2 linked regions of the Persicimonas caeni genome follow. The protein of the gene in region 2 interacts with the protein of the main gene of each other region in a pairwise test. Links are inferred from orthologs where the notes say so. Each region holds a gene or a part of one and is shown on either strand. Other genes may lie near its edges. The genes, in order: leuS and ligA.

Region 1 (9,928 bases), 3.1 Mb from region 2 along the record:
CTTGAGGTAGCCGCCGATGGGCACGCGCACCACCACCGGCGCGCTGAACGCGTTGTTCGAGCGCCAGCGCATGTTGGACAGCTCGTTTTTGAGCTGCATGTAGGCGGGCCAGATATAGTCGAAGAACTGGATCTCGACGACCGGCTTCAAGCCGCGGGTGGCCATACCGATGGCGCGGCCGATGATGTTGGCCTCGGCCAGCGGGCTGTTGAACACGCGGCGGTAGCCAAACTCGGACTGCAGGCCGTGGGTGACCTTGAAGACGCCGCCCTTGCCCTTGACCTCGCCCTCGAGCTCCTGCTTGGTCACGTCGGCGACGTCCTCGCCGAAGATGACGATGCGCGGGTCGCGGCGCATCTCGGTGCGCATCGTGTTGTTCAGAAGGTCGACCATCGTCTTCTCGCCGCCTTCCTCGTCCCACTGGGGCTCGACGTCGAACTCGTCGCTCGTGGGGTCGACGTCGGGGCTCCACACGTAGTCGAGCACCGTGTCGGGATGCGGGGTGGGCAGCTCGAGCGCCTCGTCGACCGCGTCGCGCACGGCCTGCTCGACCTCGGCTTTGACCTCTTCGACGCCTTCTTCGGTCAGGATGCCCTCGGCGACGAGGAACTCGGGGAAGGTCTTGATCGGGTCCTTGGCCGCCTCGGCCTCACGCTCGGCGTCGGGCTTGTACATCTTCTCGTCGTCCGACATCGAGTGGCTGTAGGGGCGGATGACGTGGGCGTGCAGAAGCGCCGGGCCCTTGCCCGAACGGGCGTACTCGACGGCCTTTTTGGCCTCGACGTAGCTCTCGATGGGGTCGCAGCCGTCGTACTCGGTGATGTAGAGGTTCTCGAAGCCGGCGCAGGCCTTCGAAATCGAGCCGCCGTGGACCTGCTCGGTGCTCGGCACGCTGATGGCGTAGCCGTTGTCCTCGACCATGAAGATGACCGGAAGCTTGTAGGTCGACGCGGTGCCGATCGCCTCCCAGAACTCACCTTCGCTCGACGCGCCGTCACCGATGGAGACGTAGACCACCTCGTCGTCTTTGTAGAGGTCGGTCTTGTCCTTGAGCTCGTCGACCTGGCTCATGATGCGGCCGACTTCGGCGGCGCCGGCGGCCTGCAATTCCTGGGTGCCGGTGCACGAGGACTGGCTGACGATGTTGAGGTCTTTGTGGCCCCAGTGCGCCGGCATCTGGCGGCCACCGGAGTTGGGGTCTTCGCTCGAGCCGACGGCTTCGGCCAAGACTTCCAGCGGGGTCATACCCAACGCCACGCACAGGGCGCGGTCGCGGTAGTACGGGTAGAACCAATCGTAGCCCGCCTTCATCGCCTTGGCTGCGCCCACAAGCGCGGCTTCGTGGCCGGCGCCCGAGATCTGGAAATAGATCTTTTGCTGGCGCTTCAGGTTGATCTCAGCGTCGTCGAGCTTTCGCGAGGTATACATGTCGCGAAAGAGCTGGACCAACTCGTCGGGGCTCAGCCCGCCGTACTTGTCGGTCGATGCACCGTCGCCCGCAGGGGCCTTCGCCTCGCCGCCGGCGCCGTCATTCGCCTTCGCCTGGATTTCGTCTGCCGAACTTCCCTCGATATTCGTCGCCATTTTTTGCCTCTTCCCGCCTTATGATTGTGCGGCGCGCGAGGATGCTCCGTACCGCTGTGAGGGCCCAGTTTCGCAGGAATCTGACGCCCTTACGGATTCTCGACACACGCCTGAAATCGAGAAATTTGTCTTCCGGAAGGAAGTGTTAGCACAGGCGTTACGCGCGGGACAAGGGAGGGAAATAGGGTGTTGGCGTGCTTCTTGTATGACGCGCTGCGTTATCGGCGTTCCTTGCTTGTCGACGCGTCCCCTCCGCCTCGCAGAAGACGCTCGGCACCTCCCTCGCGCGAACGACGCGCGGGGGAGGGGGATTGCAGGAAAGGAATGTGATTCAGACGCGCAAAAAACACCCCGTGGCGTTGCGCACGGGAAGGAGCCCCTCGCCAAGCTGCCACATGTCAAACTTCGGACGCTGAGGGGCACTCGCAGCGAAAGAAGGTTCGGTGCGTGGGCATCTTGCCCTCTTAAGCGAGCGCTGGAAGCACTCGCACCGAAAGACGACAGCGCGATGTGTTCGGTGCGTGGGCATCTTGCCCTCGTAAGCGAGAGCTGGAAGCACTCGCCCCGAAAGAAGGTTCGGTGCGTGGGCATCTTGCCCTCGCCAGCGAGAGCTGAAAGCACTCGCCCCGAAAGAAGGTTCGGTGCGTGGGCATCTTGCCCTCGCCAGCGAGAGCTGAAAGCACTCGCACCGAAAGGGGATTGCAGGAAAGGAAACAGGTCCAGACGCGCAAAAACCTCCCCGGGCCGTCGTTCAGGCCTCGGGGAGGTGTCGGCGCGGCGTAGCCAAGCCGACGGAGGGGCCCCGCCAAAAAGCAAGGGACTGCAAACTCGAAGAGTCAGTTCGCCACGAAGTTCAAGATCCGACCCGGCACCCAGATCACCTTGCGAATCGTCTTGCCCTCCAGGTGGCGCTCGACGTTGTCTTCGGCGCGGGCGGCCGCCACGGCGGTCTCCTCGTCGGCGTCGACGGGCACTTCGATCACACCGCGCACCTTGCCCATGACCTGCACGGCCACCTCGACGGTGTCCTCTTTGGTCAGCTCCTCTTCGTACTCCGGCCAGGCCGCGTTGGCGACCGACGGCTCGTTGCCCAGCTTCTCCCACAGCTCTTCGGCCGTGTGCGGGGCGTACGGGGCGACCATGACGGTCAGCGCCTCGAGGGTCTGCTTGCTGACGTCGTCCTGTTTGTACAGGAAGTTGACGAACTCCATCATCGCCGCGATGGCGGTGTTGAAGTCCAGGTTGCCGGTGTCCTCGGTGACCTTCTTGATGGTCTTGTGCAGCTCGCGCTGCTCGTCGCCCGACGGCTCGTAGTCGAGCACGTTGTCGCTAAGCTCGCCGTCCTCGCCCACCGTCAGGCGCCAGATGCGCGACAGGAAGCGGTGCACGCCGTTGACCCCGCGCGGGTCCCACGGCTTGGTCTGCTCGAGCGGGCCCATGAACATCTCGTAGAGCCTGAGCGAGTCGGCGCCGTAGTCTTTGATGACGTCGTCGGGGTTGATGACGTTGCCGCGCGACTTCGACATCTTCTCGGTGAGCACGTCGAGCTCGATGTCGTGCTCGGGGTGCATCGGGGTGTCGTTATCCCAGCGCACGTCGGTGGGGGCGATGACGCGCTCCCTTTGCGCTTCGACCTCGCCGTCGTAGCCGACCATGCTGAACGGCTCGCCGTTCTCGTCGACCGCGTACCGGTAGGTGCGTCCCAGGATCATGCCCTGGTTGACCACCCGCTGGAACGGCTCTTTGGTGCTGACGACGCCCACGTCGTACAGGACCTTGTGCCAGAAACGCGCGTACAGAAGGTGCAGCACGGCGTGCTCGGCGCCGCCGACGTATAGGTCGACGGGCATCCAGTATTTTTCTTTCTTCTCGGCCCAGGGCTCCTCGTCGTTGTGCGGGTCGAGGTAGCGCAGGTAATACCAGCACGAGCCGGCCCACTGCGGCATGGTGTTCGTCTCGCGGCGCGCGGTCATGCCCGACTCGGGGTCGACCGTCTCGACCCACTCGTCGATGGTCGCCAAGGGCGACTCGCCGGTGCCGCTCGGCTCGTATTTCTCGACCTCGGGGAGCTCCAGCGGCAGCTGCTCTTCGGGCAGCGGCACCGTCTCGCCGTCGTCGCGGTGGATGATGGGGAAGGGCTCGCCCCAGTAGCGCTGGCGGCTGAACAGCCAGTCGCGCAGCTTGTAGTTGATGGTGCCCTTGCCCTTGCCCTCGTCCTCGAGCCACGCGGTGATCTTCTTTTTGGCGTCGGGGACCGACAGGCCGTCGATCAAGCCGGAGTTCACCAACTCGCCGTCGCCCGTGTAGGCCTCCTCCTGGACGTCGCCGCCCGAGACGACCTCGCGGATCTCGATGTCGTACTTTTTGGCGAACTCCCAGTCGCGTTCGTCGTGGGCGGGCACGGCCATGATGGCGCCGGTGCCGTAGCTCATGAGCACGTAGTCGGCGACCCAGATGGGGATCTTCTCGTCGTTGACCGGGTTGATGGCGTACGCGCCGGTGAACACGCCCGACTTCTCCTTTTGGAGCTCGGTGCGCTGCAGCTCGCTCTTCATGGCGGCTTCTTTCTTGTACGCCTCGACTTCGAGCTTGTGCTCCTCGTCGGTCAGCTCGTCGACCAGCGGGTGCTCGGGCGACAGGACCATGTAGGTGGCGCCGAACAGGGTGTCGGGACGTGTGGTGAACACGCGGATATTGGCCTCGAGCCCGTCGGCCGACTCCGGGTCGACCGCGAAGTCGACCTCGGCGCCCTTCGACTTGCCGATCCAGTTGCGCTGCATGTCCTTGAGGTGCTCGGGCCAGTCGATGTCGTCGAGATCCTCGAGCAGGCGGTCGGCGTACTCGGTGATCGCCAGCATCCACTGGCGCATCGGCTTGCGGATGACCGGGTGGCCGCCGCGCTCGCTCTTGCCGTCGATGACCTCTTCGTTCGCCAACACCGTGCCCAGGGCGGGGCACCAGTTCACAGGCACCTCGGCCACATACGCCAGACCCTGGTGGTACAGCTGCAAGAAGATCCACTGGGTCCACTTGTAGTAGCCCGGGTCGGTCGTGTTGATCTCGCGGTCCCAGTCGTAGCTAAAGCCCAGCGCCTTGAGCTGGCGCTTGAAGGTCGCCACGTTCTCGGCGGTCTTGACCGCCGGGTGGGTGCCCGTCTTGATGGCGTATTGCTCGGCGGGAAGCCCGAACGCATCCCACCCCATCGGGTGGAGTACGTTAAACCCGCGCGCCCGCTTGTAGCGCGCCACGATGTCGGTGGCCGTGTACCCCTCGACGTGGCCCACGTGTAGGCCCGAGCCGGACGGGTACGGAAACATGTCGAGGACGTAATACTTGGGCTTGCTCTCGTCGGCCTCGACTTGGAAGGTCTTGTTCTCCTCCCAGAATTTCTGCCACTTCGGCTCGATCTCTTCGGGCTTGTAGTTCGACATGGTCTCTTCTGTATAGGTGGTTGGTTCTTGGTTCTTGGTTCTTGGTGTGGGCTATCCGCAGCGTGTCGAACAAGCCATCGGCAGTGGTTCTTGGGCGCCATCGACTCTCCAACTCGCGATGAGCATCGACGGGATGGAACCAAAAACCAAAAACCAAGAACCGTGGCGAATCAGCGCCAAGTTTCGAACGGCGAGGGCTTTACATGAGCCACAAAACGTACGTTGACGTACTTAGAACAAGGTGCCCCGGGCTTCAAGTCTAGGCGCGCGTTCTCCCGGGACTCCCTCCGGTCGCCCCGGGCTACCGAGGCCTTCGTTTCGCTTCGCTTCACTCCGGCGCGGCGCCAAACTACGGCGCCTTGGTAGGTCCCGTGGACACGTGTCGGTGAGACCACCAAGGCGCCCGCCGTTGGGGCGCCGCGCCGAGCGCCGTTTGCGAGGCCTCGGTAGCCCCGGGGCGACCGCAGCGAAGCGGAGGGAGTCCGGGGAAAGAGCGCCCCAAGAATCTCGAGCGCCCGTCGCCCCATGATAAACCCCGCGCCGTCGCGGGGAAGACGCCGCGCGCGCTACGAGGACGTCGCGCGCGCCGCAAGGACGGCGAGCACGCTACGGGGACGATGGACGTCGAGGGAAGGACGGCGAGCGCGCCGCAAGCGCGGCGAGTGTGCTGCAAAGACGATGGACGTCGCCGCAAGGACGGCGAGCGTGCTACGGGGACGATAGACGTCGAGGGAAGGGCGGCGAGCGCGCCGCAAGAACGGCGAGTGTGCTGCAAAGACGATAGACGTCGCGGGAAGGACGGCGAGCGCGCCGCAAGGACGATAGACGTCGCGGGAAGGACGGCGAGCGCGCTACAAGGACGCAGACTTCGCGGGGACCCCCTGCGAGTTTGCTGCGACCCCCTGCGAGCTTGCTACGACCCCCTGCGAGCCACCCACCAAGACCCAAGACCGCGCCGCAGGCGCGATCACTCCCAGACCTGCACCTTGTAGCTCCACGCCCACCCGGGCGCCAAGCAATCCTTGTCGGCGCCGGTGATCATGAACCAGTAGGTGCCCGCCTCGAAGCGTTTGGTGGGCCATTTGATGCGCGCGGAGAACTCGCCGTCTTCGTCGACGGGGACGCATTCGTCGATCCAGCTGCCGCCGTCGATGAGCTTGCGGTGGATGGCGATGTTGGGGTGGTCGCCGTGGTAGGTGCCCTGGACGAGGTGCGACTGGTCGGGGTCGTCGATGACCGCGGGGAGCTCGCCGTCGAGGATGACTCCGTGGTGGGCGAAGGCCTCTTTGGGGATCTGCGAGAAGCCCCGGTCGCGGCATTGGGCGCGGATTTTGTTCTCGGAGGTGTACTCGGTCTCGGGGACCACGAAGCCGTAGCCGCGCTCGCGCGCCTCCCAGATGCGCACGGGCACGGTGTGGCGGGTGGAGTCGGTCAGCGCGAAGTGCAGGTGCGGGCCGCTCGAAAAGCCGGTGTTGCCGCACAGGCCGATGACCTGGCCGGCGCAGACCTGCTCGCCGGGCTCGACGAGCGCGCCCAGCTCGCGCAGGTGGTAGTACTCGGAGTAGGTGCCGTCGCCGTGGTCCAGGATGACGTAGTTGGCGTCCTCGACGCACGACGGATCGGGGCAGCCCTTGTCGCTGTCCTCGCGGATCGCCCACACCCGCCCGCTCTTCGAGGCGGTGATAGGGGTGCCCTCCTTGCAGCGGTAGTCGATGGAGAAGGCCAGGTCTTCTTTGTGGCTCAGGTAGCCGTGGAAGCCCTGCATGACCTTCGTCTTGAAACCCTCTCTAAATGGGATATGGTGCAGCGGCGCCCGCTGAGTCTGACATTTGCCGCGCGGCCCGAGCTTGGCGCCGGCCATGCACACCGGCGTGGAGCCGAAGCCCGTGCAGCCCGAGGCCGCCACCACGGCGGCGAGCACGCAGAGGGCGAGCGCATAGAGGGCCGGCAGCGGCGTCTTCGGGGCGATGTTGTCGGCGGAATGTGTACGCATCGAACGGCGTTGCGTGGGCGTGTTCTAGGTTTGTGGATCTTGCTCCCTCCGACCGACTGAGTCAACTGTGGATCCCATCATCGTCCTCATCATCACGCTGATCGCGCTGAGCGGCGGCGGCGCCGGAAGCGCGGCGGTGATGATCCAGCGCCGCAAGCGCCAGCTCGCCCTGCGCGAGGCGGTGCTCGAGAAGGTCGACCACGCCGGCCGGCCGCTCTCGCTGTTCGACGTCTTCTGGGACCTGGGCGTGAGCGACTACGCCCTCGCCCTGATGGACCACCACGGCATCTTGCCGCGGGCCCCGCAGGACTTCGAGAAGGCCCACAGCGTCCTGGACGACCTCATCGAGGCCCACGGCACTTACACCGATTTTCTGGAGGACAACCTGGCGGCCATCCAGGAGTTCTACCGCGACCACCGCCAGACCGGCCACCGCCGAAAGATCCCCACGCTGACCGTGCGCGACCGAAAGCTCTTGCCCGGCGGGCGCCGCCAGAAGGGCGCCGGGCCCAAGGGCGACTCGACTGCACTTGTGCGCAAGGGCGAGGAGATGCCCGCGGTGGTGGGCGAGGTGCTCGACGACGAGGAGCGCGAGCAGGCCGAGCGCGAGCTGGGGCTCGTGGTGCACGGCTCGGTCGACGACCGGCGCGTGTCGCGCGAGGACCTCGAGCCGCTTCTGATGACCGTGAGCGCCGACGAGCAGATGCCCATCGGGCGCGGCGTCGACGTCGACGAGGCCTCCAAGCAAGATTGGCTGGCGACGGTCAAGAATATCTTCGACGGGCGCTTGACCGACGAACTCAAAAAATGGTGGGAGTTTCGCTCGCTGCGCGCCGCCAAGTCGCGCCTCGACGAGCAATTCGCCAAGTTCTACGACTTCTACGCCGACCTCGCCGGTGAGCGTCCCGACTTCTACGAGATGCTCTACGACACCACCAAGCGCTGGCGGGGCGAGGCCGACCGGATCGACGACCTGTTGTCCCAGAAGCCGTGGCGCCGCGAGCCGTTCGCCGACTGCGCCGAAGTGCTCGTCTTCGAGGCGCGCCGGCTGGCCAACCAGCTCGCCCACCGCGCCAAGCGCAACGTCGACGACACCGTCGAGCGCATCCACGAGCACGCCCGCGACGGCGACAAGGCGATGGCGGGCTACCTATTGTATTTGAATCACCACGCATTCTTCGCCGGCCGCGCGCCCCAGTACGGCAAGTACGTCGAGCGCATCGAGCGGCAGGCCTATCGCGTCCAAGAAGAGCTACGAAAACTAAAAAAGGAAGGCCAACTGTGAGCTTCGACGTCCGCAAAAAGATGACCGACCTCGTCTTCGGGGTCCAAGACGATATCACCACCGCGCTGGCCGAACTCGACGGCATGGAGTTTCGCGAGGACGAGTGGGAGCGCCCCGGCGGCGGAGGCGGCCGAAGCCGCGTGCTCCAGGAGGGCAATATCTTCGAAAAGGCCGGCGTCGGCGTCTCGGTCGTCGAGGGCGAGCTGAGCGAGCAGGCCGCCCGCCAGATGGGCGGCGGCGGCCACATCGAGGACCTGTCGTTCTGGGCCACAGGCGTCAGCCTCGTCATCCACCCGCACAACCCGATGGCGCCCACCGTGCACGCCAACTACCGCTACTTCGAGCGCGGCGACGGCTCCGAGCCCGGCTCCTGGTGGTTCGGCGGCGGCTCCGACCTGACCCCGGCGTACCTGTTCGAAGAGGACGCCGAGCATTTCCACCGCGTGCACAAAGAGGCCTGCGACAAGCACCACCCCGACTTCTACCCGCGCTACAAGAAATGGTGTGACGAGTATTTCTACATCGAGCACCGCGAGGAGGCGCGCGGCGTGGGCGGCATCTTCTTCGACAACCTGCACGAGCCCCTGGGCGACGAGGAGACGGCCACCGAAGACCTGTTCGGGTTCGTGAGCGACTGCGCCCACGCCTTCTTGCCCGCCTATATGCCGATTATCGAGCGCCGCCACGACATGGACTTCGACGAGGGGCACAGAGAGTGGCAGCAGATGCGCCGCGGCCGCTACGTCGAGTTCAACCTGGTCTACGACCGGGGCACGAAGTTCGGCCTGCGCACCAAAGGGCGCATCGAGTCTATTCTGATGAGCCTGCCGCTGACCGCGCGCTGGGAGTATGCGCCCGAGCTCGAGGAGGGGTCGGAGGAGGCGCGCCTCGTTGATGTGTTGAAAAACCCGAAGGATTGGCTGTAGGCCGACCCGACCCGATGGCCTCATCGGTGAGTCTGCGAAAAAAGACGCCCCCGCAGGATTGAGTCACAATCCTGCGGGGGCGTCTTATTAGGTGGGAAGCCGGGCTAGGCGTTACTACTTACGGGCTGAGCGTATCGTAGATGATCACGACGCGCTCGCCGGCGACCCCGTTTGCCGGGTCTTCGAGCTGCGGGCGAGCCGGGCCGAAGAAGGCGACGCTGTTGGTCTCGGGGAAGTAGTCCCAGCCGTCGGTGCGGCTTCGGCTGACGGCCTGTCCACCCACGTACACTCGAAGCGAGGAGGCGATGGGCGAGCTCGGCAGCGTGTAGTTCGTCGCCCGCGCCGCGGCCAGGTCGAGCATGTGGTCCAAGATCGGCTCGAGGCTCTGGCACAGCGAGCCGTAGGCGCCTTGGATGGAGGCGGCCAACTGACGGTAGGAGGCGGCGTCGTAGTTGCCGCAGCTCTGACCGTCACCGACCAGCGAGACCGGGATGGTCTTGCCGCCGAAGTAGGAGACGAAGTCGCTCATGAGCTGGCTGCCGGTCGGGCTGGTGAGCGGGTCGTTCTGGAAGGTCTGAGCCTCCTCGTCGCTCAAGTAGATCGAGATGACCTCGGCGCCGGTTCGGATGGGCGTCGCCGACTGGCTTCCCAGCATGTCGGTCAGCCCCTCTTTGGTCACCTTCAACCCGAATTCTTCGTAGCGGTTGCC
Region 2 (9,799 bases):
ACGTCGGTCTCGTCCTGGTTTTGCACGCCGTCGTCGCACGAGGGCGCGTCGGCCAGGCATGTGCCGCTATTCGTGTCACAATAGCCGCTCAGGCAATCGCTCGAGGCGGTGCAGCCCTCGTCGACCTCGCAGGCCGCGCAGGTCGCCCCGCCGCAGTCGACGTCGGTCTCGTCCTGGTTTTGGGTGCCGTCGGTGCAGGTCTCGGTCGTCGCGTCGACGCACTGGTCGGTGTTGTTGGCGTCGCAGTTGGAGGTGTCGCAGTCCGACGCCTCTTCGCACTGCTGGCCCGTCGAGCACGGCTCGCAGACCGATCCGCCGCAGTCGACATCGGTCTCGTCCTGGTTTTGGGCGCCGTCGTCGCAGGTTTCACCCGCGCCGCCGACACACTCGGCGGTGTCGCCCTGCTCGTCGCAGATCTTGTCGGAGTTCGCGCAGTCGACGCCCGCCTCCCAGACCTTGCAGCCGTTCGCGTCGACCGTGCACGCCTCGATGACGCTCTCGTCGCAGCGCATCGCGCCGATGATCGAGCACTCGTGCTCGCACTGCAGGTTGTTGCCCCCGTCGCCGCCGCCGGCGTCGTTGTTGCCGGCGTCTGCGCCGTTGTTGGTGTTGTTCGAGGAGCTGTTGTTGCCCCCGCCGTCGTCCCCACATCCGGCCGCGGCAAACGCCGCCACCATCAAGGCAATCCATAACAAACGAAACGTGCTGCGCATCATCCTACACTCCTGCTGAGTCAGCGTTCTCGAAGACACACGCGCCCCCTGCTCGCCCGTGCCATCCTGTACCGTTCACGGCTTCAAGTTAACACAACCTTGATACGCGTTTCTGGTACAAAGTTCAAGATTTTCAGGGGGGTAGTCGTGGCGCCTGGCCAGGTTCGCTCAATGATTGAGCTGCGGTTCGTTTTCGCAGTTCGGCGAGGCAGCCGCCCCACCGGGCTTGTCCCGGTGGACGGAAAGCCTGAAAGCTAGATGCGCGCCCACCCACCTCCATGGCGCGCGCAGCGCGCCGAGTTGACGGCCGGCACCGGTCACGGCGTCCGGCTCACGATCCAACACAAATGGCGAAAGCGCACAACCTGCCCGGGGCGCGCGGCGTCCTCGCCCGCCCTGGGGCGTCCCCGCCCCAGCCGGGCCGCGCGGCGTCCTCGCCCGCCCTGGGGCGTCACCGCCCCAGCCGGGCCGCGCGGCGTCCTCGCCCGCCCTGGGGCGTCCCCGCCCCAGCTTGCGTGTCTTCCTGCAAGGCACACGCCTTGCCCAAACACGTGCGGGGCCCGAGACGGACCCCGCGACGACGAGGTGCCAGACACCGTGTTGTGGTCGGCGAACCCGTCCATCGAGGCCCACGAAGTGGGTTGACGGTGAGGTGTCAGGCACCGTGTTATGCGGCCGTGATCGTCGTCGTGATCGTGATCGTGATCGGCCGTTTGTCTCGCCGCGAACGACAACCGCCGATCACGACGACGATCACGATCACGATCACGGAGCCGTCGACGCGGTGTCAGGCACCGTGTTGTGCGGCCGTGATCGTCGTCGTGATCGTGATCGGCCGTTTGTCTCGCCGCGAACGACAACCGCCGATCACGACGACGATCACGATCACGGAGCCGTCGACGCGGTGTCAGGCGCCGTGTTGTCGCGTGTCTGAGGCAAGGCACGCGCCTTGCTCGAACACGTGCGGGGCCCGAGACGGACCCCGGCTCCCTCCAAAAAAGCGCCCGCATCGCTGGGGAAAGGGGGAGGTATGCCATTGCCGGGGCGTTGAGTCACCCCGGCGGTCTCGAACGGCCTCGTCACCCCTGGACGGGCGATCGCTGATCAAACCTGGGCGCCTGGCGGATCTTGCTTGGGTACAAACACAGCTCGGCGGGCTACAGACACAGCTCGGCGGGCTACAGACACAGCTCGGCGGGCTACAGACACAGCTCGGCGAGCTACAGACACAGCTCGGCGGGCTACAGACACAGCTCGGCGGGCTACAGACACAGCTCGGCGAGCTACAGACACAGCTCGGCGAGCTACAGACACAGCTTGGCGGGCTACAGACACAGCTCGGCGGGCGCCTTACGAGTGACGCCGGGCTACAGACGGGTGTCGGCGGGCTACAGACGGGTGTCGGCGGGCGCCTTACGGGTGTCGGCGGGCGCCTTACAAGCGACGCCGGCCTTCTATTGAAGGAACTAGCATTGAAGGGCGGACGAGTTGCGACTCCTGTGCGTCACATACGCTCGGGTCGCAGAAGAGGTGTAAACTCTCCTGCGACCCGAACGTCGCCGCACGCAATGGAGGAACGAATCGTCCGCCCTTCAATACTAGTTCTACTTCAATAGCAGACGCTTGTGACCTGCAAGGCGTGGAGCTCACTTCGATAGCGACCCGAACGTCGCCGCACGCAATGGAGGAACGAATCGTCCGCCCTTCAATACTAGTTCTACTTCAATAGCAGACGCTTGTGACCTGCAAGGCGTGGAGCTCACTTCGATAGCAGACGCTTGTGTCCTGCAAGGCGCGTATCAAAGCTTCGTGGTGTACGGAAAGCGATAATGGATCATCAAAAAGCCCTCGCCGACGTGCCACAGGGCGTCGTCGTCGTCGCCTTCGAGGATGGAGCCGCCGATATTTTGGGGCAGGTAGAAGTTCGAGTCCCAGCCCAGGCTCATGCCCCAGGTCTCCGAGAACATCGTGCCCAATTCGACGCCGACGCTGGCGCCCGGGCGCAGAAAGTGGGTCGACTCGAAGACGTCAGAGTCGATGTAGGCGTAGGTGAGCAGCGCGCCGGCGCCCACGCTTAGCCGCGTCGACGAGGTCTTGACGAGGGAGAGGCCCAGGCGAGCGAGCTCCCAGGTGGCGCCGTAGACGCCGGTATTCTTGGTCTTGGGGGAGAAGTAGATATTGCGCGGGATCAGCGCCACGGCCGCCGGGGCGTAGCGGATCTCGGTGTCGGGCTTGAACATGCCCCGGTACTTACGAGGCACGAGGTGGCGGTTTTTGCGGTAGAACTCGTAGTCGATGATCGCGGCGGCGTCGAAGCGAAGCCCGTAGTGCCAGGGCTGGTCTTCGTAGATCGGGCCCGACAGCAGCGCACCGCCGCTCAGCGGGTTGCCGAAGGCGTAGAACGCCGGGCCCACGCCCACGTCGACCGTGGCGGTGACCTCGCGCGAGCGCTTTCGGCGAGGCTTTCGGCTGCTCGTTTTGGTGGACCTCGAGGAGGGCTTTTTGACCGAGGTGTTCTTCGACTTTTTGGAGCGCGAGCGCGACCGGGAGCGCGAGCGGGATTTCGACTTCGAGTCGGACTCCGAGGAGCTGTCCGTCTCGTAGGAGCGCCGGGTGCGGGCTCCGGCGTGGCCCTCGTCGGTCGAGCCGGGCGCCGCGCCGCCCGAGCGGGCGAGCTCGGCGTCGGGCGCCGACTCGGCGCTGGCCACGCCCTGGTGGGCCAACAACATGCTCGTCGCCGCCGCGAGCGCCACCACAGTCATTCGACTCATCTTTGCGTACTTCATCTGCCTGCCCTCGAAGCCATACAATCGGTCAGTTCCACGTTCTCAGTTGTACGGTGAGACTGTCCCGACGCCAAAGAAATTCACTATCTCTTGGCACGATTTTGGCAAGCTGCCTCGCCTGTCATCTATTGCCCGCGTTTTGACATGTGTCTATTAATTTTAATGCACCGCGGGTTGTTTTGGTGTAAAGCGGTCGCGCCATTTCGACGTAATCACGCTGCGAGGGAGTTGAAACGTGGACACACAGGCCAAGATCGAACTCTTGAAACAAGACAGTTTCGCGTTTGATGTCGACTTAACCCTCAACGAGCTCGATTGGACGCGCGTGCTCGGCCCGAACGGGCTGGGGAGGCAGTTGCTCCAGAAGATGGCCACGCTTGGAGCAGAGTCGTTCCAGTTCGGCGAGATCGATCACGTCGAGAACGGCACCTGCGAGATCTTTTCGTTCGAGGTCGAAGGCAGCCGCTTCGAGCTGCGCCTCGACTACGAGCAGCCCATCACCGCCACCCTGCAGACGGCGGTGCGCCAGGTGCTCGACGGGGTCAACCGCGCGCTTCGCCGCCAGACGGTGCCGTACCGGTTCGTCTGCGTGCGCGACACGTGCACCGGCGCCGGGTGCACCTACCGGCTCATGCAGCTTCCCACCCAGTGGCTGCGCGAGATGGAAGACGCGCTCAATATCGTCGCCGGGTTGAGCCTCGAGGACTACGAGATGCAGCCGCCCTACGGCGGGCGTCCGCAGGCCGGCGGCGGCTTTATCGACGCGCGCTAGCTTGCATCTAGACCCGACAAGCATCTAGAGACCCGACAAGAGCTCGCCGAACGCCTCTTCGTCCAAGATCTCGACGCCGAGTTCCCGCGCCTGGTCGAGCTTGCTGCCCGGGTTGTCACCCACGACCACATAATCGGTCTCTCCGCTGACGCTGGAGGTGGCGCGCGCGCCGAGATCTTCGACGCGCCGCTTCGCCTCGCTGCGCGTGAAGTCGGCGAGGCTCCCCGTAAAGACGAACTTCTTGCCCTCGAGCGGGCGCTCTGCTTCGCCGCCTGCCGACGGTGGCTCTTCGAGCTCCAAGCCCATGTCGAAGAGGCGCTCGAGGGCGCGCTCGTTTTGCTCCTCGTCGAAGAAGTCGACCACGCTGCCGGCGATCTCCGAGCCCACACCCGACACCTCCAACAACGCCTCTTCGTCCGCATCACGAAGGGCGTCGAGCGAGCCGAACGCCTCGGCTAAGAGGCGAGCGGTATGCTGGCCGACCATGGGGATGCCGAGGGCGAACAAAAAGCGATGGAGGCGGACCTTTTTGGAGCCCTGGATATTGTCGTAGAGCTTTCGGGCAGACTTGTCGGCGAAGCGCTCGAGGCCGGCGATAGCGTCGACGTCGAGTTCGTACAGGTCGGGGATGGAGCGGACCATCTCGCGCGAGACGAGCTGCTCGACGGTCTCTTCGCCCAGGCCCTCGATGTCCATGGCGTTGCGCGCGGCGAAGTGCTGGATGCGCCCGCGTAGCTGCGCCGGGCAGCTCATGCCGTTGGGGCAGAAGTGATTGGGCCCCTCGCGCACGACCTCGGCGCCGCAGCTCGGGCAGTGCTCGGGCATCTCGAAGGGCTCGCCGCGCTCGTCCTCGCCGCCCTTCTCGTTGGCTGTATCAATTCGCTCGACGACCTCCGGGATCACGTCGCCGGCGCGCTGGATGCGCACGGTGTCGCCCACGCGCACGTCTTTGGCGTGGACCTCCTCGATATTGTGCAAGGTCGCCCGGCTGACGGTCACCCCGCCCACGTCGACCGGGTCGAGCAGCGCCACGGGGGTGAGCTTGCCGGTGCGGCCGACCTGCACGACGATCTGCTCGAGGGTGGTGATCTCCTTTTTGGGCGTGAACTTCCACGCCAGCGCCCACCTGGGGCTGCGCGAGCGCACGCCCAGGCGCTCACGGTGGGCGAACTCGTTGACCTTGATGACCATCCCGTCGATCTCGTAGTCGAGCTCGTCGCGCACCTCCTCGAGGCTGGCGTAGAACGCCTCGACCTCCTCGAGGGTCTCGCAGCGGCGGCTGTGCTCGTCGATCTTGAGGCCCCACCTGGGAAAGCGGTCGAGCACGCGGCACTCGGTCTCGGCGACCGGCGCGGAGGCGTCCATCACGTCGTAAAAGAAGATGTCGAGCGGACGCTGGGCGACCTGCGACGGGTCGAGCAGGCGCACGGTGCCGGCGGCGGCGTTTCGCGGGTTGGCGAACGGGTCGTCGCCGCGCTCGATGCGCCGCTTGTTGAGCTCCTGGAAGCCCGACTTGGGCATGAGCACCTCGCCGCGCACCGCCAAAAAGTCGGGATAATCGTCGCCCTGCAGCCGCAGGGGCACCGCGTGGATGGTGCGCACGTTGTCGGTGACGAGCTCGCCTTCTTCGCCGTTGCCGCGGGTAGAGGCGCGGGTAAGCTCGCCATTTTCATAGAGAATCTCGACGGAGAGGCCGTCGAATTTGGGCTCGCACACGTAGGTAAACTCGCCGCCGTCGAGGTTGTCGCGGATGAACTTGTCGAACCCGGCGACGTTGTCGGCCTCGAACTCGGCGTTGAGGCTGAGCATCGGGGCGACGTGCTCGACACGCTCGAGCGAGTCGAGCGGCTCGGCGCCGACGCGGCGGGTGGGCGAATTCGGCGACTGCAGCTCGGGGAAGGCCTCCTCGAGCGCTTCGAGCCGACGGAAGAGCTGGTCGTAGGCGCGATCGGCGATCACCGGGTCGTTTTGGACGTAGTAGCGGTAATCGTGGAAGTCGAGCGCCTCGCGAAGCCTCTCGACCTGCTCTCTGGCTTGGTCGTCGCTCAAGGTGTCGACGTCGTCGAAGTCGAGCTGCGGATCTCTGACAAAGGGATTGTCGGCATTCATCATTTGCTCCCGTCATAGCAGTTCGAGCGCAATGTCAGCACGAGACGTGCGGGTTAAAGCGGGCTTGTCTGGCCAAGCGCGAGCCAAGCGCAGGCCAAGCACGGGCCAAGCGCAGGCCACCGGGGAGGCATATTAGATCCAAGGGTGATTTGCTGCGTTGGTACGGAGAGGCGCGAGTCTTGTTGGCACGGGACTTGCTGCTTATCTGGGTAGACGAACCACCTGAGGAGAACGAGCTATGGCGAACAAACACCAGCAAAAGTCGTCCGACGCAGAACGCTACCGCCTCGCCGGCACCATCGCGCGGCTGGTCAACGAAGGGTCCTCGAACGACGTGCGCGTCTTTTACGGCGACCGCCTTGTATGCGCCTCATACGACCGTGGGCGCACTCTGGTGCTCAACTCGGCGTCTCGCGAGGGGTTGGGGCTCATCGAGACGATCCAGCGGGTCTGGAACGCCGCGGTGCGTGCGCGCAAGGCTCGGCAGGCGGGGACCGAGTAAGCCGGTACGCAAAAAGTTCACAGCAGTGACGCCCATCGCGAACGGGGCAATCGTTGCACCAGCCATGACATGAATGTCCGAAATTTGGCGACGCGACCGTCAGTTTCTTGAAGGCTGGAGGCCCTTGGCGGGCGAGCGCGGCCGAGAAGATGCTTCACGGCGCTTCGCCCTAGCCTTAAAGTGACGCTGCGTCACGCCCTCCGGCGCTGGCTTGTTTTCGCGATGTGAGCTTTATGTCGAATAGCCTGATCACCGTTGCCACGTTCAGCCAACCCATTGAAGGACATCTGGTCCGCGCGCGCCTCGAGACCGAGGGGATTCCCTGTTTTCTGGCCGACGCGCACACCATCAGCGCCAACTGGTTTTACTCGAACGCCATCGGGGGCGTGAAGTTGCAGGTGCGCGCCGCCGACGCCCAGCGCGCGCGAGTGCTCGTCGAGGAGGAGTTGGAGCGCCACCAGAGCGAACGCGACGATATCGACTGGACGGCCGTCGACCCCGACTGGACCTTCGACGGCAGCCAGGCCGACGACGACGCCCACAGTTGCCCCTCATGCGGGTCGACCGAGGTCTTCTACGAGAAATTCTCCCGGCCGCTCATCTTCCTGTCGATTTTGCTGCTGGGCATCCCGGTGCCCTTTTTGAGCCGACGCTGGTCGTGCCGCGGCTGCGGCAGGTCGTGGAAGATGAAGCTGTTTCGCTGAATCGACGCTCACCCGGCTCGCGGGTTGCCTTCTCGACGAGGCCGGATTTCTCTGTTATAACGACGCGCCGAAGAAGCGCACGAGACGGGCGGTTCGACTCGATAGGCCGCTCGAGAGTTCTATAAATACCACACGGAGTATCGCTGTTATGCGCCGTAAGATGATGTACAGCAAGATTCACCGCGCCACAGTGACTCACGCCGACCTCCACTACGAGGGAAGCGTCACGATCGACACCGATCTTCTCGAGGCAGCCGATATCCTGCCCTACGAGTGGATCTGCATCTGGAACGTCACCCAGGGCACTCGCCTCGAAACCTACGCCATCCCCGGCCCGTCGGGCTCGGGCGTCATTTGCGTCAACGGCGCTGCCGCCCACCTGAACGACCCGGGCGACATCGTCATCCTGTGCACCTACGTGCAGATGGACGGCGAAGAGGCGCGCAACCACGTCGGCAAATGCGTGCGCGTCGACGAGAACAACAAAATCGTGAGCACGGAGCCCGAGACTCCGGGCCCGAAGATGCCCGCCAAATACGACGCCACCGGCAGCTGAGCCGGCCGGCGCAACGCGGCTTCTCCAAAAGGCGGACGCTTGTCGTCCGCCTTTTTTGTGTCTTGGGGGAGTTACTGAGGCGCGTAGGCGACGACCTTCAGTTCGACCAGCAGATTGGGGTGGGGAAGTTGGTGCACGGCCACGGTGGTGCGCGTGGGGCCGGTCTCGGCGTCGAAGTAGCGGTTGTAGACCTCGTTGAACCCGCCGTAGTCGTCCATGTCGACGAGGAAGACGGTGATGTCGACCACGTCGCCCAGCCCGGAGCCGGCCTCGTTGAGGATGCGGTCGATATTGTCGAGCACGGCCTCGGCCTGCTCGCCGATATTCTTTTCGACTGTGCCGTCCTCGTGGATGGTCACGCCCTTGTGGGTGTTGTCGGCGCGACGGCACGACACGCCGGACACAAAGATCAGGTCACCGACGCGCCGCGCGTGCGGGTAGTGGGCCAGGGGCTGGGCGAGTTCTTCGACAGTATATGATTTGGTCATGGCTACAGCTTGGTGCAAACAGTCTTCAATTCGCTATAGAAGTCGAGCGAGTGCATGCCGCCCTCGCGGCCGACGCCGCTGAGCTTCACGCCGCCGAACGGGGTGCGAAGGTCGCGTAAAAACCAGGTGTTGAGCCAGACCATGCCGGTCTCGACCCGGGCGGCGACCTTATGGGCGCGCTCGAGGTTTTGCGTCCAGATCGCCGCGGCGAGTCCGTAGTCGCTGTCGTTGGCGAGCGCGATCGCCTCGTCGTCGGTGTCGAACGGGCGGATGTGGCAGACCGGCCCGAAGACTTCCTCGCGCATACACCGCGCGTCGTCGGCCAGGCCAGTCCAAATCGTGGGCTCGACGTAAAACCCGTTCGAGTAGGGCGCGTCGAGTTCGGGGATGCCGCCGCCGGTGACCACCGTGGCGCCCTCCTCGCGGGCGAGTTCGTAGTACGAGAGGACCTTCTGGCGGTGCTCCTCGGAGATGAGCGGGCCGAACCCGGTCGCCTCGTCGAACGGGTCGCCCATCTTCAGGTCCTCGGCCTTCTCTTTGAGCGCGGCCACGAAGTCGTCGAAGATGGGGCGCTCGACATAGACGCGCTCGGAGCACAGGCAGACCTGCCCGCAGTTGGCGAAGACCGAGCGCGTCGTGCCGGCCACGGCGGCGTCGAAGTCGCAGTCGGCGAAGATGAGCGCCGGGTTCTTGCCGCCGAGCTCGAACGAGAGCGACTTGAGCGATTCGGCCGAGGCTTTCTGGATGATCTGGCCGGTGCGGCTCTCGCCGGTGAACGTGATCGCCGAGATGCCCGGGTGGCGCGTAATCGCTTCGCCGGCGGAGTTGGGGCCGAGCCCGTTGACGACGTTGTAGACGCCGGGCGGCACGCCCACCTCGTCGAAGACCTCTCCAAGCAGCGTGGCCGTGCCGGGCGTCTCCTCCGACGGCTTGACCACCACCGTGTTGCCCATGGCGAGCGCCGGGCCGAGCTTCCAGGTGAGCAAGAGCAGCGGCAGGTTCCACGGCGAGATGACCCCGACCACGCCGACCGGCTCGCGGAGCACGTAGCTCAGGGCCTTGCCGCCGTCGGAGGTGTCCATCGTGTACGACTGCGACTCGAGGTTGCGCGCCAGGTTCGCGAAGAACTTCAGGTTGGCCGCCCCGCGCGGGATATCGACCTTGGAGGC

What was found.
Region 1: the proteins of ligA (region 2) and leuS interact in binary tests that used the Escherichia coli proteins (3 or more experiments, as listed by UniProt). The link is inferred for Persicimonas caeni from one-to-one orthologs.

Annotation. Positions count from the first base shown.
Region 1 is NZ_CP041186.1:6,566,416-6,576,343, forward strand. What follows is about bases 2,219-5,340. They hold leuS (leucine--tRNA ligase), read right to left. Parts: upstream 5,016-5,340; coding sequence 2,421-5,015; downstream 2,219-2,420. In the rest of the region: FIV42_RS24335 (alpha-ketoacid dehydrogenase subunit alpha/beta), read right to left, coding at 1-1,584; FIV42_RS24345 (M23 family metallopeptidase), read right to left, coding at 5,983-7,008; FIV42_RS24350 (hypothetical protein), read left to right, coding at 7,076-8,293; hemF (oxygen-dependent coproporphyrinogen oxidase), read left to right, coding at 8,314-9,219; FIV42_RS24360 (hypothetical protein), read right to left, coding at 9,338-9,928.
Region 2 is NZ_CP041186.1:3,441,570-3,451,368, forward strand. The notes cover bases 3,839-6,831. They hold ligA (NAD-dependent DNA ligase LigA), read right to left. Parts: upstream 6,381-6,831; coding sequence 4,296-6,380; downstream 3,839-4,295. Other genes in these bases: FIV42_RS12765 (hypothetical protein), read left to right, coding at 3,839-4,271; FIV42_RS12775 (hypothetical protein), read left to right, coding at 6,619-6,831. In the rest of the region: FIV42_RS12755 (variable surface family protein), read right to left, coding at 1-716; FIV42_RS12760 (hypothetical protein), read right to left, coding at 2,513-3,484; more of FIV42_RS12765, read left to right, coding at 3,735-3,838; more of FIV42_RS12775, read left to right, coding at 6,832-6,882; FIV42_RS12780 (putative signal transducing protein), read left to right, coding at 7,116-7,586; panD (aspartate 1-decarboxylase), read left to right, coding at 7,735-8,142; FIV42_RS12790 (RidA family protein), read right to left, coding at 8,214-8,630; FIV42_RS12795 (2-hydroxymuconic semialdehyde dehydrogenase), read right to left, coding at 8,633-9,799. UniProt on the Escherichia coli protein: DNA ligase that catalyzes the formation of phosphodiester linkages between 5'-phosphoryl and 3'-hydroxyl groups in double-stranded DNA using NAD as a coenzyme and as the energy source for the reaction.